DNA from 3 places in the Alicyclobacillus hesperidum subsp. aegles genome. Region 1 is predicted to be linked to each of the others. Evidence: riboswitches for the same ligand, from Rfam matches in the RefSeq annotation. Region 1 holds a riboswitch; each other region holds the start of a gene.
What was found. Region 1 has a riboswitch for cobalamin ahead of QMF38_RS01475 (ABC transporter substrate-binding protein). Riboswitches for the same ligand answer to the same signal wherever they lie in the genome.

Region 1 (5,613 bases):
AAACACTTGCTCTGCGGCACGCGCAAACGCTTGATTCATCCAACCGAGCCAATCGCGGTACAACCGCGTCTCTGGATCCGCAGGCACAATGCCGAGACCAATTTCATTCGTTACGGCGATACAGGTGGCACTAGATGCGGCCAAGGTGTCAACTAAATCTGTGAGCTTGTCCCAAAAACCCGCTTCGTCTACCTTCGCCTGAAACATCCAATTCGCGAGCAACAGGGTCAAACAGTCGATCAGATAGACATCGGCTTGTGCTGCACGCACGACGGCCGCTGGATTACATGGCTCTTCCACAGTGCGCCAGCGCCGATCGCGCGCGGCTCGATGGCGGTTGATCCGCTCCGCCATTTCGTCGTCAAACGCCTCAGCTGTTGCGACAAAGATGACCTTCGCGCCGGAGTTGGCATGATGGTCAGCCAGCATCTCGGCAAATCGGCTCTTCCCGCTACGCGCGCCGCCGGTGACCAGAATTAAGCTCATGACTCTTCCCTTTCCTCTCCATCCTTGGCAGGCAGACAGCCCATAACACTCAGACGCGGATCACCTGTGAATGGATCGGCAAAACGTCGCACACCAATGTGAAAGACTCGCTGCACAAGCTCTGTCTGAAACACTTCGTCGCGTGGGCCAAATGCTACGACAGCACCGTGATCAAGCACGATGCAAGCATCGCAAAAACGCATGGCAAACTCTAAATGATGAATAGCGAGGACGATGAGTCGCCCATCCGCTGCGAGACCACGTAGACGCGAGAGGATGTCCAGTTGGTAAAACACATCGAGATTGGCAATTGGCTCATCGAGTAAAAACACGGGCGAAGCCTGTGCCAAACAGCGGGCAATCCCTGCCCGTTGCCGCTCTCCCCCCGATATCTGAGCAAGTGGCACATCGAGCAGGCGCTCGAGGCCCATTTGAGCGACAGCAGCCATTACGGCTTCCTGCCGGGAGGAGCCCTGTGCAAAAGCGGATTCCCTGCTGTACCTTCCCATTTCCACAAACTCGCGCACGGTAAATGGGATGTCATCGCCAATAAACTGTGGCAAATAGGCGATTTGCTGAGCGCGCCAGCGCGGTGGCTGACTTGTGATAGGCAGATCTGCCACAACCACTTGCCCGGAGGTCGGCGCAATAAGTCCAGCCATAAGGCGAAGCAGCGTCGACTTCCCGGCTCCGTTTGGCCCGATCACGCCAACCACTTGGCCCAACTCAAGCGCAATGGACATCGGTTTTAAGACCGGCAAGTACGCAGCGGACTCCAGTCGCACACCAGCCATCGCGCTCATCTCCTTCGCCAACTGCGACCATGTTGAAATAATAAGAACAGAAAGAAGGGCGCGCCTAAACACGATGTGACGATGCCCACGTTCAGTTCAACCGGGGCGACCACCGTGCGCGCAACGAGATCGGAGAGCGCCAGCAGAGTGGCCCCACCTAAAGCACAGGCGGGAATCAGATAGCGGTGACGCGGCCCCACGAGATAGCGGAGAACATGTGGAACAATGAGGCCGACAAACGAAATGACGCCTGTTGTGCTCACGGAAACGCCGACGACGAGCGCACACAGCCCAAGCGCAATCTGCTTGACCCGCTGCACGGCCACACCGACACCTTCGGCATGTTCTTCGCCGGTCACCATGATGTCGAGGGCCCACGCCAAAGTCAGAAAGGCGGGCAACACAACGCCGTCGACGATGGCGAGGATAAACGTCTCGTGCCAATTGCTGCCGTCAAGTCCACCAAACAGCCAAAACATCATCTGCTCCATTGTCTGCAGTGGTGACATGTCGAGAATCGCCGTGATGATGGCGCTACACAACGAACCCACAGCAACACCAGCCAAGAGCAACGCGTAAAGATTCGTCCGGCGACCGAAAGTGGAAAGGCGATAAATGAGGACGACCACCGCAAGGCCACAAACGAACGAGCCGACAGGCGTTACCCACAGCCATTTGTTTGACCAACCTAGGGCAATGGTGAGCACTGCGCCAAGGGCACCACCGCTCGAAACGCCGATCACGCCCGGGTCTGACATCGGGTTCTTGAAAATGGCCTGGAGGACGCAACCGGCCACAGCCAGCGCTGCCCCCGCCAACAGCGCGACCAACAATCGCGGCCAGCGAATGGCACCGACGACAATCGCGTCGAGCGACCGATGGCCGCTCGCGTACGCGATGGTGTCGCCAGGAATGTGCCAAAACGGGATATAGACGGGGCCAATCCCGATTTCGAGCGCGACGGCGACGCACAAGGCGAGCCCTAACAGCGCGAACGCAAGGGGCCGCCGACACCTCATGAAAGCACCTGAACCGCCGGAACGTGCGCGTTCGGGTGAATCACTTTTGCCACATCATAAACGCCTTTCACGACATATTGCGAAACGGATGACAAGTCGGCGCTGTCGATGGCGTAAAGATGATGCTCACGGATGGCCGCAACCGACTGCAAAGCCGGATCGGACGCTAGTTTTTTGAGAAACGCGGCATCGTCGCTCGAATCGATGATCACACTGGGGTTGAGTTTGACAATCTCCTCATCAGTGATCTTGGCCCAACCCTTCAAGCTCGCGGCGGCGTTTTTCCCGCCGGCCATGCGGATGATATCGTTGACCGTCGTACCTTCGCCAGCGGCGTACCCATAAGAACTGTAATCGAGGACCGTCGGACGACCGTACGGCGCGACCGCGTGTTCGATCTTGGCGATGTTGTGATTCATATTATTTACGATGGCCTTCGCCTTTTGCGGCTCACCGACTAGCTTGCCAATGACGCCAATGTTGTGCTCAATCATCGCCACCGAGGTAAAGTCGTTGAACTCATAAACCGGAACGCCCGCACTGCGTATTTGGTTCACCACTTTTTGTGGCGCATACGATGCCATGAGCACCAAATCCGGGTTGACGGCGAGCGCCTGCTCGGCGTCGTCACCGCTCCACTGGTGAATCCCTTTGACAAGGTTCGTGACATCCGAATATGTGGCGTCGCTGGAGAGGTTGGTCACAAGTGAAATGCGCGATTTCGGAACGAGTGACACGAGAATCTCGTCCGTGCCCTCGGTGCCTGATACGATGTGCATTGGCTCTTTTTGGATGGTAACCTTGGTGCCGGTGTCGTCGGTCATCGTGATCGGAAACGAAGCGGAACTGGATGCGGCTGCCCCGCTCGTTCCTTGCGTGGCGTTACCGCCGGATCCGCCAGTTGCCGCACCACAACCGGTAAGGGCCGCAACCGCGGCCAATGCCGTTGTCCACATTGCCCAGCTTGTCTTTCGTCTCATAAAAAAATGGACCCCCATTCATCTGGAGCGTCCCTTGCGAGAAAGTTGCCTGTGTCCGTCGTGCACGCCTCTCTGGACGCGCATGTCGAAACAAACCTTTCCTCGAAGGTTGGCTCGTAAGCAGCTAGGCAGGTCTCCTGGCTCACAGGTTCGTGTCGCATCCTTCCCACCCTACGGCAGTGGATTGCAATACGTGCCTCGTAGCAAAGGCGCCTATCCTGTTCACAGTGGCGGGACCGCACCGGATTTACACCGGTTTCCCTATTCTCTTCGCTTCGCGCGAAGCACCTAGCGGCTGGTTCAGTTCGCCTTTCATCCTAGTCAGCGGCGGCCCTGCTGTCAATCCTCTTGTGGGCGATCGCGGCGCGAGCGCGGATCGCGAAAGACTGGTGGGCTATTCGCGTAGTCGATGTCGTCCACGTGCATGCGGGCATTAACGGCCCGGGCAAGGACAAAGAGCAGGTCTGACAGCCGATTTAAATACCGCAGCACCGCGCCTGGGACCTCCTCGAACTCGGCCAAACGGACAACCTGACGCTCTGCTCGGCGCACCACTGTGCAGGCGACGTGCAGGGTTGCCGCTGGTTGCGAGCCCTGGCGGAGGACGAACTTGTCCAACTTATCTGCCTCTGCTTGGTATGTATCGATGTATGGTTCCAGCACCGACGCCGCATCTTCAGGCGTGCGTAGCACATAGGCAGTCGCGGACTTTGGTGCGGCCAAATCGGCTCCGACGTCCCACAAGCGCTGCTGGATGGCAAAGAGTAGCTCGCGGATGTCCGCAAACTGTGGATCGACAAGCTGGCTTGAGGCCAAGCCAAGAAAGGCCCCGGCCTCGTCCACCGTCCCGTATGCTTCGACGCGCAAATCGCTTTTGCGTCTCCGTTCGCCGCCGATCAGCGCTGTCGTACCGAGATCGCCCCCGCGCGTGTATAATCTCATCGTATATTCTCCTTCCATGGTTTTGCCCAGCCATTAAGAAAGACAATTTCATCAATGGCGATGCGATTGCGCCAACCGACCCTCTGCAAGATGGGTTCGTCCGCAAAATGAGGCGTATAGCCCAGCGAAAGCAAGGCAACGGGATCGACGTGTTCAGGAATACCTAAGAGGGTTCGCAAATCCCCCTTTTCATACATCGATACCCAGCCCATACCTATCCCTTCCGCACGCGCGGCCAACCACATGTTCTCAATGGCACAGGCAGTCGACATCAGGTCGGTTTCAGGAATCGTGTTGCGCCCGAGTACGACGGGTCCGCCCCGCGTCGGGTCGTTGGTGACGCAAATGGTCCACGGCGCCTCGCGCAATCCCTCTACCTTTAGCCGCAAATAGTAGTCCCTCTGCTCATCTGGAAATTTCTCACCGGCACGCACGCGTTCGCGTTCGACGAGCTCGGCGAGTTCGGCAAGCAGCTGTTTATCGCGAATCGCAATGAAGTTCCAAGGTTGCATATAGCCAACCGACGGCCCCTGGTGCCCGGCTTCCAAAATGCGCCGCACGACCGTGACGGGCACGGGATCGGGCAAAAACACGCGAACGTCGCGCCTTGTGGCAATCGCTTTGTACACCGCCTTGCGCTCGGCATCGTCAAAGTCCACGGCGACCGGCGGCATCTCGCGCCTTGTATCTGCATCGTTGAAGACGAGATGGCCTTCATCGTTAGGCAGATCGCCGGCAAACGGATTGGAGACGCGCGCGTCGGCAAACGTCGCTGTTTCCGCCATGATTTCACACCCTGCTTTGATCAGCGGCCAAGCCATCATGGCCCCCGTTCCTTCACCGACGCGCAGGCCCATATCGAGCATAGGCGTCTTTCCAAGCGCGGACAAAATCCGGCCATGCGCCGGTTCAGGCGAGCGATGGCCGGCAATGAGATACGCGCTCGTCTGGGGCCGCAGACGCGTTGCCCACAGCGCGCAAACGCCTGCGAGCAATCCGTCCAGCAAAACAGCCACGCCCGATGCGCTGGCTTGTAAGATGGCCCCCGCCATCGCGGCCAGCTCAAAGCCACCCAGTTGTGCCATCCCGGCTAACCAGTATGCGTCGCTACCCGGTTCGTAGGCCTGACTGGCGCTCTGCCAGAGCGCACACGCTCGCTCAACGGCATCGCGCTTGCTCGCGACCGCTTCGTCGGCGATGCCCGTACCTGGCCCGACCACCTCCTGTGCGTCGAGACCCAGCAACCATGCGGCAAGCGCGCTGGCCGCCGTCGTATTGCCAATTCCCATTTCACCAAGAATCAGCAAATCCATGCCATCTTCTTCAACGGCTCGTAACGCGGCCTTCATGCCAATTGCAAGCGCTTGTCGACACTGCTCTTCGGTCATCGCC
Region 2 (5,613 bases), on a different contig from region 1:
GACGTCGGCCAGTATGATCTTTCGTCCATCGAAATATGTGTGAGTGGAGCGGCTCCGTTGCCACTCGAAGTGCAAGCGCAGTTTGAACGTTTGACCGGCGGCAAACTGGTGGAGGGCTATGGCTTGACAGAAGCTTCGCCAATCACGCATGCGAACAACTTCTGGGGCGAGCGTAAAAATGGTTCAATCGGTATCCCATTTCCTGACACGGAGGCGCGCATCGTCGACGAAAATGGAAACGATGTGGCGACAGGGGAAATCGGTGAACTGGTGGTACGCGGTCCGCAGGTGATGAAGGGCTATTGGAATAAGCCTGCTGAAACCGCTTCCGTCCTCCGCGATGGCTGGCTCTTTACAGGAGATATCGGTAAGATGGATGAGAACGGCTTTTTCTATATCGTCGATCGCAAAAAGGATGTCATCATCGCGGGCGGTTATAATATTTATCCGCGCGAGATCGAAGAGATATTGTACGAGCATCCGGCGGTCGCCGAAGCGGCCGTGGTCGGGGTCACGGATTCGTATCGCGGGCAGACGGTCAAGGCGTTTATTCAACTCAAGCCGGGCCAGCAGGTGACGGTTGAAGAAATGGACGCATGGTGTCGAGCAAATTTGGCTGCCTATAAGGTGCCGCGGGCCTACGAATTTCGAGAATCCCTACCGAAGTCCGCAGTGGGCAAGATTTTGCGCCGCGAACTTACCGAAGAAAGCAAACAAAATGCATAAGGGGAGGATGAGATGCGGTCGTCGATGAATCCGCACGGCGTTGATCCTCTGGTTCTGGAGCGCACGGCGGCGGGGACTTTTTCCGATTACACGGGAATTCGTGTTACCGCCATTGGAGAGAACGAGATCGAAGCAGAACTGGAGATTCGTCCTCATCATCTCAACGTGGCAGGTATCTTGCACGGGGGCGTTCATGCGACGTTGCTCGATTCGTTGATGGGGGTATTGGTGATTTTGCAGTACCCAGAGGATCCAGTTGTAACCACGAACCTGAACGTACACTTCACCGAACCGGTCTCAGAAGGTACATTGCGTGCGAAGGCTGCCTTTGTCCACCGCGGCGGGCGCACGATGACGGTAGAGGGACATGTTCATAGTGATGATGGCAGGTTATGCGCATTTGCCACGGGCACGTTCCGCGTCCTACACAAGTCGAAGTAATGCCATATGTTGCGTTGTCCACAAGCGCGAGCGGAACTGTCCGCTCGCGCTTCGTCGTTCGCATGTTTACACATCGCTCTGTTAGCCTTAATTGTTGTTTTCTTTGACCATAATGGTACGATTCTGGAAAAAGGATAATTCATAGACGGACAGGGCGTTGCATATTAAACACATTCGAGAAGCACAATTCCGCATTGGTGTGGTTTGTCCACGTTGCCAGAACAAATCAACCATTCGTCACGGTAAAGTAGATGACCGCCAACGGTATCTGTGCAAAAGTTGTCGTGGCACGTTCAGCGATTTGACGGGTACACCACTGGCATATGTCAAGAAGTCGACGGATATGTGGGTTGAAGTCGCTCGTTGCATGCGAGATCGTGCCGTCAAATTGCATATGAACTCGGTATCGCCGTGTCTACTGCGTTCAATTGGAGACACAAGGTACTGGTTTCACTTCACTCCAGCACGGACTTAGCAACTGTATTTTCAGGCATCGTTGCTCGTCAGATGTTGCCCATACTCAGTCAGAACACGGTACTTTGCACTGACGCTTACCTGAGTTGTAAAAATCAAACTAAATTGTATGTCATTTGCCAAGCCCCCCCTCAATCAAAGCAAGGGCGAACGCACGAGAGGCGTATACCACATCCAGAACGTCAATGCCTATCACAGCCGTTTGCAGGGCTGGATGCAACGATTTCTCGCCATGTCCTGCATCGATAGTAAGATGGTTCAATACAAATCATATGCTCTTGCAGGAAACTGCGTCATTTGTAACGAATCTATTCTGAATTATCAATATGCTGGAAGTTTATTTTTCGTCTCTCATGAGACAGGCGAACGAGAACCCGACCAACTATGCCGCAGAGATTGTTATCACTCACTTGGTCGGAAGAGAACTACCACCACCAGTTAGCACGAATGGAGAGAGGGGGAATGGGTAGTGTTTAGCCACAAAGTCAACGAAGACACACAATTGAGATTGTTGGAAGTTCGAGATGCTGACCAGTTATTTGCATTGTTGGACCAGTCACGCAGTTATCTCCGAGAATGGTTACCTTTCGTTGACGGGACACGTACCGTTCGGGATATAGAAGATTTCATTCAGTCTGGATTACAGAAGTACGCAGCCAATAACGGTGTGGAACTGGGTATATGGTATCGTGGTGAACTCGCAGGGGTTCTCGGTCTCCACTACATCAATTGGACGAACCGATTGACAAGCGTCGGGTATTGGATTGGTGAGATGTTTCAAGGCAAGGGCATTATGACAAATTCATGTCGAACACTCATTGACATTCTTTTCAAGGAAAATGGACTGAACCGAGTTGAAATACGGGTTGCTCCGCAGAATCTAAAAAGCAGGGCAATACCTGAGCGTTTGGATTTTCAAAACGAAGGATGTAGACGACAAGCCGAATGGTTATATGACCACTACGTAGACCACATCATTTACGGAATGCTCGCACAGGATTGGAAGGTTTGATTTTGAATCAAATGGGCTGTCCCAAAAGCCCTTGTCAAATGACGCAATCCCAAAAAGCAGTCCGCCTCAACTTTAAAGTGGGGCGGACTTTTCATATCCACGCTGATTTAGAACGGTGCAGTCGGAGAAGAATTTCTCAAGAAAACCTTTTGGGACACCCCCATTTAGATTTTCGAAAACAACATTTAATGAGAACAGAGCGTTACACATATATACCGCAAACTTGGTTGTCGAGACTTGTCAAACACTATATCTAGTGTTAATCTCATTCTGCAAACCACAATTACATAGACGAATCCTGGTGCTCGCAATCGCGAGTGAAAAGGGAATCCAGTGGAAAGCTGGAACGGTCCTCGCCACGGTGATGTTCGATGTGCAAGCTATGGCTCTCAGCCAGCCACTCCGTCCTTGATGGGGGAAGGCGCTAGCACAGATGAGACTCAGTCCGGAGACCTGCCAGGATTGGTTGTGCATCACTCCCACGAGGGATTGGGAAGGGGCGATGGACGTAAAAACACGTGGTTCGAGCGCTTTGGCTTAGCTCGAATCAAAACCGTAGTTTTAGAATGTCGAACCCTGTTCCTTGATGGGAACAGGGTTTTTCTATGAAAGCGATGAGGAGCGGATAGATCATGACGGAACAAAGCGCGACCGGTGTGGCGCAAATGGAGAGGGAAGAATGGACCGAGCGGCTTGCGTCATATCGCGTGTACAAGTACAACGGCGGGGAGGCAGGATTCGACCCGAAGAAATTTTATACATTTCTCGAGCGTGGATGCGCACAAGTCGACGGGTATGATCCAGAAAGCTTGGCGCAGGCGATTTACCCGCAGCTGCGCGACGGCATGGCGACGTCTGAGATTGCCAAGATTGCAATCCAGGCAGCCGTAGAGATGACAAATGTGAATGAACCGAAATGGCAGTTTGTCGCTGCACGCCTCCTGTTATTTGATTGCTACAAGCAGGCGGGACGCAATCGCGGATACGACTCTATCGGTTATGGGGACTTCCACGAATTGATAGAACAGCTTGAACGAATCGGACGCTACGGCACCTACGTACGCGAGCACTTCAGTGTGGAAGAAATCAAGGAACTGGCCGCCTATATCAAGCCCGAGCGGGACTACTTGTTTAACTACGTTGGTCTTAAACAACTCATGGATCGTTATGCCATTCGCAACCTCGCCGGCGGTATCATGGAACTGCCTCAAGAACTATTCATGGGCGTGGCTATGCACCTGGCGATGAAGGAACAGGACAGGCTCCACTGGGCGAAACGTTTCTACGACATGCTGTCGACGTTACAGGCGACCGTTGCAACACCGACGCTCAGCAATGCGCGCAAACCGTTCCATCAATTGAGTTCCTGTTTCATCGACATGCCCGAGGACGATCTCGTCAGCATCTACGCGACAGATGAGGCTTTTGCGAGAGTTTCGAAATTCGGCGGCGGCATGGGCATTTACGTTGGCAAAATTCGCGCGCGCGGATCGGCTATCCGCAACCATCCCGGCGCCAGCGGTGGCGTGGTTCCCTGGATTCGGAACTTCAATAATACGGCTGTTAGCTGTAATCAATTAGGCATGCGCAGCGGTGCAGCGGCTGTTTACCTGGACGTATGGCACAAGGACATTCTTGACTTTCTGCAACTGCGCACGAACAACGGCGACGAGCGCATGAAAGCACACGACATTTTCCCAGGTGTCTGCATTCCCGATTTGTTCATGCGCCGGGTCGAAGAGCGTGGTACGTGGCATCTGTTTTGTCCGTACGAAGTGCAAAAGGCGATGGGATTTTCGTTGGAGGATGCTTGGGGCGAAGAGTTTGAACGTAGATACGAGGCTTGCGTAAACAATCCCAACCTGCCTCGCAACGAAATTCCTGCCATCGAGATCATGAAACGAATTATGCAATCTGCCTTTGAGACCGGCACACCATTTATCTTTTTCCGCGATGCGGCGAATCGCTTAAACCCGAACAAGCACGCGGGCATGATTTATTGCAGCAACCTTTGTACTGAAATTATGCAAAACATGAGCCCATCGCGGCGAAGTGAGGAGATTGTCGAAGGCGATGTCGTCACCGTGCGGCAACAAGCAGGCGATTTTGTCGTGTGTAATCTATCTTCGCTCAACCTTGGGCGGTGTCGTGATCGCGAGTCGATTCGGGAGACGGTGCGCCGACAAATTCGCGCGATGGACAATGTGATCGATCTCAATCACTACCCTGTCGCACAGGCGGCCATTACGAATCGAAAGTACAGGGCAGTTGGCCTTGGCGTCAGCGGCTATCACCAATATCTCGCCGAACACGGGCTCGTTTGGGAATCTGAGCAGCACTTGCGGCATGTCGACGAGCTCTTCGAATGGATCAATTACTTTGCAATTGAAGCATCGCTGGAACTGGCAAAGGAAAAGGGGCCGTATCCACTGTTTCATGGCTCTGATTGGGAGACGGGCGAATACTTCGAACTGCGCGGTTACAGGAGCCGCCCGGGTGGCCCGGATTGGGATACGCTACGCGCACAAGTTGCTCGCCACGGTGTGCGCAATGCGTACCTTGTCGCCATCGCGCCGACGAGCAGCACAAGCCTCATTGCGGGCAGTACCGCCGGAATCGATCCCGTGTTCGCGCGCTTCTTCCTCGAGGAGAAGAAAAACGGTGTCGTGCCACAAACGGCGCCGAATTTGAACGAACGCACATTCTGGTACTACAAAGAGGCGCACACCATTGACCAGAGTTGGAGCATCGAAGCGTGTTCGGTGCGCCAGCGGCATGTAGATCAGAGTCAGTCGTTTAATCTGTACATCACACCTGACATCAGTGCGAAGGCTTTTTTGGACCTCTACTTGTTGGCGTGGAAGCGGGGTTTAAAGACGGTTTACTATGTGCGCAGTAAAGCAGTGGAAGTGGAAGACTGCGTGGCTTGTTCGTCGTGATCGCGAAGAACATGCCTGGTA
Region 3 (5,613 bases), on a different contig from region 1:
CCTGACGCGCGACGACAAGTGTCAGCGCGGTAGCGAGGATGGCTGCCAATATGGGTGGGAATTTTTTTGCCAAGCGCGGCGTTAAGTGAAAGACCATGAACACCAGAAGTGGCACGCCGTTGACCAACGGATCTGTGCGAACCGCTTGAAATAAACCAACCCCAAACGGAAGTAAAACGCCAGACACCATCCCCATCATGACCGGCATGGGCAATACGCGCATAAGCCGATCGACCACACCCGTGATGCCAAGGATGAAAATGACGGCGCCCGTGATCAAATATGCGCCAATGACCTGGGAAAACGAGTGATGTGCAAGCGTCTGCCCGACGAGCACCGCTCCCGGGATTGAAAACGCAAAGCCGATCGGTTGACGAAACAACAACGCCTGTAAAAGCGTCAAACAACCCGGAATCACGTAAATGCCAAAAATCCAGGAAGTCGTTTCTGTTTCCTGTAAATGACCTTGCGCCGCGGCTTGGAGCACAATCAATAACGGACCCGTGGCCCCAAACAGCCAAGCGATCAGGCCATTCGTAAAACTCCCTAGCGACAAAGCCTTTGGCAACGCTAAAACATTGCGAAACAAACAACCTCACCTCGTCTGTCAGCAGTTCTGCTCTCAACAGGAGACCAAGAATCAACTTACATCGAGGTTTGCCTATATGTAAAATATACATTGCAAATAAAACGCATATATTTTATGTATGGGGGCGATGTGGTGGATCTGAAAAAGCTCCAGTACTTCGTCGCGATCGTCGAAGAAGGACAGATTACGAGAGCGGCCCAGCGACTCCATATGGCGCAGCCTCCACTTAGCCTGCAGCTACAGGCGTTGGAGCGAGAACTTGGGATACAACTGCTTGCGCGAAACCGCGGCAAGGTCGAACCGACTGAAGCAGGTTGGGCGCTGTATCGGCGTGCGCAGGAGATTTTGCGCTCGGTAGACAGCATGGTCAACGAAGTCAAGGAGCTTGGCGCCGGCGTGCGTGGCAAACTGACAATTGGCACCGTGATGTCCTGTGTGTCGTATTTGCCTGACACCATACGCAAGTTTCAAGCTCGCTATCCGCAGGTGACGTTTGAATTGTGGGAAGGCGATTCATATCAAGTGGAAGAATGGCTGCGAACAGGGGTTATTGAGCTTGGCATCACGCGCCTGCCAGTGCTCTCCGACGTTGAGATCATACACTTGCATACGGAACCCCTGGTCGCCGTACACCCCCCAGGCTGGGGAGCCAAGCACGAGCGCCGCATCGGATTGTCAGAGTTCGCCGACAAACCGCTGCTCGTTTTACACAGCCATGGCGGCAGAGGCATTTATGAGATGTTCATCGAGATGTGCCAGGCACAGGGAGTCCACCCGAACATCATCTGCGAAAGTCCGGATGTGGCGACGCTCCTGACCTTAACCGAAGCAGGCATCGGCGTCGCCATCGTCCCTGCACTGGCCGTGCGTCTGCGGCCAGAAGGCGCTTTGCGTTACGGCGTAATCGAACCGACCATCGAGACCGACACGGCCGTGATCTGGTCAAAACAGCGCGCCCTAACCACGGCCGCAACCCATTTTCAAGAGATGCTCGTAGCGCACGTCACAGGCTCTTGACGCAATTGTCGCGCTGCCATCACCATCGCCTGCAAAGCCGCCAGCGTCTCTGCCTCGCCACGGGTCTTCAGGCCACAATCCGGATTGACCCAGAGTTGCGCCGGATCGATCACGCTGGCCGCCTTGCGCAACAATCCGACCATGTCATGGACATCGGGCACGCGCGGGCTGTGAATGTCGTAGACGCCGGGCCCGATGTCGTTTGTGTACTGAAAGGCTTCAAACGCCTGTAACAATTCCATGTGCGATCTCGACGTTTCAATCGAAATGACATCGGCATCCATGGCTTGAATGGCAGGCATGATATCATGAAACTCGGCGTAACACATATGGGTATGGATTTGCGTCTCGTCTTTCACACCACTGGCCGCGATGTGAAAACATTCGACTGCCCACTCAAGGTAGGCGTCCCAGTCTGCCCGCCGCAAGGGCAAGCCTTCGCGCAAAGCCGGCTCGTCAATCTGAATGACACGAATCCCTGCCGCCTCTAAATCCAACACTTCATCGCGAATGGCGAGTGCAATCTGGCGACACACCTCATGGCGCGGCAAATCGTCGCGGACGAACGACCACTGCAGGATCGTGACAGGACCGGTCAACATCCCCTTGACAGGCCGCTCTGTCAGCGATTGCGCATAACTCGTCCAACGGACAGTCATCGGCTCGGGACGCGCCACGTCGCCGACGATAATAGGAGGTTTCACACAGCGCGATCCATAACTCTGCACCCAACCGTGCCGCGTAAACAAAAACCCGTCCAGCTTTTCGCCAAAGTGCTCTACCATATCGGTACGCTCAAACTCTCCGTGCACAAGCACGTCGAGACCAAGTTCTTCCTGAATGACGATCCAACGCATAATCTCGCCTTGCAAGAACAACTCGTATTCCGCATCTGAAATTTGCCCCTTGCGCCACTTCGCCCGCGTGTCGCGCACAGATTGCGTTTGCGGAAACGAGCCGATGGTTGTCGTCGGAAACGGTGGCAACTGCAGACGCTCCTGTTGCTTGGACTTGCGCTCTGCAAACGACGATGCGCGTGCCAATTGCAAACCGCTCAACTGCGCCATCCGTGTGGCGACAGCCGAATTGCGCAAGCGTGGAGACGCCGTCCGTGCCCTGCGCGCCTCACGACTCAGAGCCAAATGCTCCGCAATCGCATCCTTACCGTCGTTCGCCCCGCGCTTAAGCACCCGCAACTCAGACAGCTTTTGCACAGCAAATGCCAGCCACGACTTCACCTCTGGTTCCATGTCGCTTTCCAATTCCACATCCCAAGGCGCGTGTAACAGGGAACACGACGGCGCGACGTGAACCTGCTCAAGCCCGGCGATAGAAGCGGCCTGCTCAACGAGCACCAGAGCCTCGTGCAAATCGGCCCGCCATATATTGCGACCGTCGATCACGCCGACAGACAGCCGTTTCTCTTGAGGCCAGCCATAGCGCGCCAGCTCCGCCAACTGCTGCGGTGCACGAACGAGATCCAGATGCAGACCCTGTACCGGTAGTGACAAAGCCGTCTCCAAATTGTCAGCGATGGAACCAAAATATGTGGTGAGCAACATGTTGGGCACCGACTGCGCCGCGAGGTACGTATACGCCTCGTGCAAGCTTGACCGCTCGCTATCCGTCAGATCGAGAACCAGGCAGGGCTCGTCGATTTGCACCCACTGTACCCCGGCATCGTGTAGAGCGTTAAGTAGCTCGCCATAAGCAGGTAATAGTTGGGCCATCAGGGACAAGGGCTCCACATTTTGTTCGCGCACCTTGCCAAGGCGCAAAAACGATACAGGACCTAAGAGCACCGGCACGGTCTCGATGCCCAGTTGCCGCGCTTCCAAATACTCGGCCAACGGTTTATTGGCTCGCAGCCTAAAGTTTTGTTGCGCTGAGAATTCAGGAACGAGGTAATGATAATTCGTGTCAAACCACTTGGTCATCTCAAGCGCTGCCACGCCCTCAGCACCGCGCGCCATGGCAAAATACTGCGCGAGCGAGCCATCTGGTAGCCCACGAAAGCGGTCAGGCACGGCGTCGAATAAAACAGCCATGTCGAGAACGTGATCGTAAAGCGAGAAATCGTTGGATGGGATCCAGTCGATGCCCGCCTCCTTCTGCAGTTGCCAGCGCAGGCGCCTGATGTCGGCAGCCGCTTTGCCCAGCTCTGCCTCCGTCGACTTGCCTTGCCAGAACGATTCGAGTGCCCGCTTGAGTTCACGGCGCGGGCCCATGCGCGGAAATCCTAGTGTTGCTGCAATCGCCAAAGTCGTGTCGCCTCCCCAGATGATGTGATGCTAAACTCCCGAGCGCGAGCGGAATCAAAAAGCCCCCACTTCCACACGGGAAGCGGGGGTGCATGGAGACTGGATATATAGGCAAGCGTTGCAGCCGACGTCAACACACACCGGCCAAGCAAACAATCCTGCTTCGTTCCTGCCCCAATCCCAAACCCACGTGGGATACACAGAGCTGCTTCGCCTGGCAGGTCTTCGGACTCGGATGTCATCCGCTGTCGCACAGCCTTCCCCGCATCCAAGCGAGTGGCTCGCGGCCGATAAGCCGCAACGTCAACAGCGTCGTTCCTCACCGCGGCGGGACCGTTCCGGATTCGCACCGGATTCCCTTTTCATTCACCGTCGTAGTGAAACCAAGCGAGCATATCAAGTTGTGGGGCTACTATATCACTGCCTTATTATTTTCGCAATTGCCCAGCTAGACAGAAGCCTCTGCGATCACGCCTGACCTCGATCTTGCTGCTGCAACTGCTGCAGTGCTGCAATGAGTCGATTGGCAATCGGACTACCAAGGCCCGTGCACGGGTCCCAACCGGGCCCCGCCGCATAGACATCCCCTGTGCCGGCGATATCGTTGTTGCCCTGTGTAATGTCGCGAAATGCCTGCGCCGCTTTTGGCAAGCTATATAGCACTGGGTTGAGATAACCCACAGGCTGACCGATGGTCTTGTTTGCAATGGTGACCAGCCCCGCCCACAAGGGTGCCACGGCACTCGTCCCACCAATTGCCGCAGTTTCGCCGTCGACCAATACCTCGTAGCCTGTCGCAGGGTCAGCATCTCCCGCGACGTCCGGCACACCGCGTCCAACCGTGCCGCCGGGGTTTGAAGACGGTGGCACCTGTGCGTTTTGCTGCCAGCTGGGAAGCGCAAATACGCTACTCACGCCGCCCCCGGTGCTGCCACCTTGTGCGCCGTCGTTCCAGACGGTCTCACTCGCAATCTGACCATTTTCCACTACCAAACGCGTCCCCCCGCAAGCCAAGGCATAGGGTGACGATGCGGGAAAATCAACATGGTACAAACCGTCGTTCTCGCCATCTGTGGATCCGCTGTCCCCGGCCGCGACACACACGGTCACACCAAGCGCAGCCGCGTCCTGCAAAGCCCGATTCATCGCCTGGATAGAGGCCGGCGCCCAACCGTTCTCAGGACCGCCCCAACTGATAGAAATCACCATAGGTTTGTTCGTCGTATCGTGAATAGCCGTCGTGATCGCGTTCAAAAACCCAGCGTCCGTATTTGGCGCAAAATAAACAGCGAGCTTTGCACCTGGAGCGACGGCGCCGGCAACCTCGATATCGAGCTCGACTTCGCCGTCCGGGCCATTCGGATCGCCGGTCGGTTGGTTGACTGCTCCATCTACCCCTACCGCAACAAGAGGTGGCGGCGCCATACCAAGTGACGCGAAATACTCGCCGATATTTTGATCTGAATACCCACCGCCAAGCTCAATGATGCCGATACACTGCCCCGTACAATCGACGTTTTCCGGAAAGGCATAGGCCGCTGCAACCTGTGGCGGCGTGTAGGCAACCTGTTCAGTTGCTGTGGCGCGCATCGCCGCCCCCGCAGGTTGTCGCCGAATTCGAAAGTGTGGAGTCGCTTGCGGCCGTGTATCGAGACCAAGTACCGCCGTCACCACGTCAGCGATGTCCATCGGCACATGCACATCGCCGCTGTGTCCCCGATACGAGAACTCAGGATGTTGATACGT

Region 2: it holds a riboswitch for cobalamin, as region 1 does, so the genes downstream of both, QMF38_RS03765 (ribonucleoside-diphosphate reductase subunit alpha) here and QMF38_RS01475 (ABC transporter substrate-binding protein) in region 1, are expected to answer to the same signal.
Region 3: it holds a riboswitch for cobalamin, as region 1 does, so the genes downstream of both, metE (5-methyltetrahydropteroyltriglutamate--homocysteine S-methyltransferase) here and QMF38_RS01475 (ABC transporter substrate-binding protein) in region 1, are expected to answer to the same signal.

Annotation. Positions count from the first base shown of each region.
Region 1 is NZ_BSBJ01000003.1:56,310-61,922, forward strand. It holds gene cobU (bifunctional adenosylcobinamide kinase/adenosylcobinamide-phosphate guanylyltransferase) at 1-486, opposite strand, end outside; gene QMF38_RS01465 (ABC transporter ATP-binding protein) at 483-1,280, opposite strand; gene QMF38_RS01470 (FecCD family ABC transporter permease) at 1,286-2,299, opposite strand; gene QMF38_RS01475 (ABC transporter substrate-binding protein) at 2,296-3,279, opposite strand; cobalamin riboswitch at 3,390-3,586, opposite strand; gene QMF38_RS01480 (cob(I)yrinic acid a,c-diamide adenosyltransferase) at 3,619-4,221, opposite strand; gene bluB (5,6-dimethylbenzimidazole synthase) at 4,218-4,895, opposite strand; partial or broken gene cobT (nicotinate-nucleotide--dimethylbenzimidazole phosphoribosyltransferase) at 4,977-5,613, opposite strand, start outside.
Region 2 is NZ_BSBJ01000005.1:188,301-193,913, forward strand. It holds gene QMF38_RS03750 (long-chain-fatty-acid--CoA ligase) at 1-726, shown strand, start outside; gene QMF38_RS03755 (PaaI family thioesterase) at 739-1,167, shown strand; gene QMF38_RS14780 (IS1/IS1595 family N-terminal zinc-binding domain-containing protein) at 1,367-1,642, shown strand; gene QMF38_RS03760 (GNAT family N-acetyltransferase) at 2,111-2,653, shown strand; cobalamin riboswitch at 2,936-3,128, shown strand; gene QMF38_RS03765 (ribonucleoside-diphosphate reductase subunit alpha) at 3,286-5,592, shown strand.
Region 3 is NZ_BSBJ01000068.1:71,869-77,481, reverse strand. It holds gene QMF38_RS12210 (benzoate/H(+) symporter BenE family transporter) at 1-589, opposite strand, end outside; gene QMF38_RS12205 (LysR family transcriptional regulator) at 722-1,606, shown strand; gene metE (5-methyltetrahydropteroyltriglutamate--homocysteine S-methyltransferase) at 1,570-3,867, opposite strand; cobalamin riboswitch at 4,067-4,269, opposite strand; gene QMF38_RS12195 (S53 family peptidase) at 4,336-5,613, opposite strand, start outside.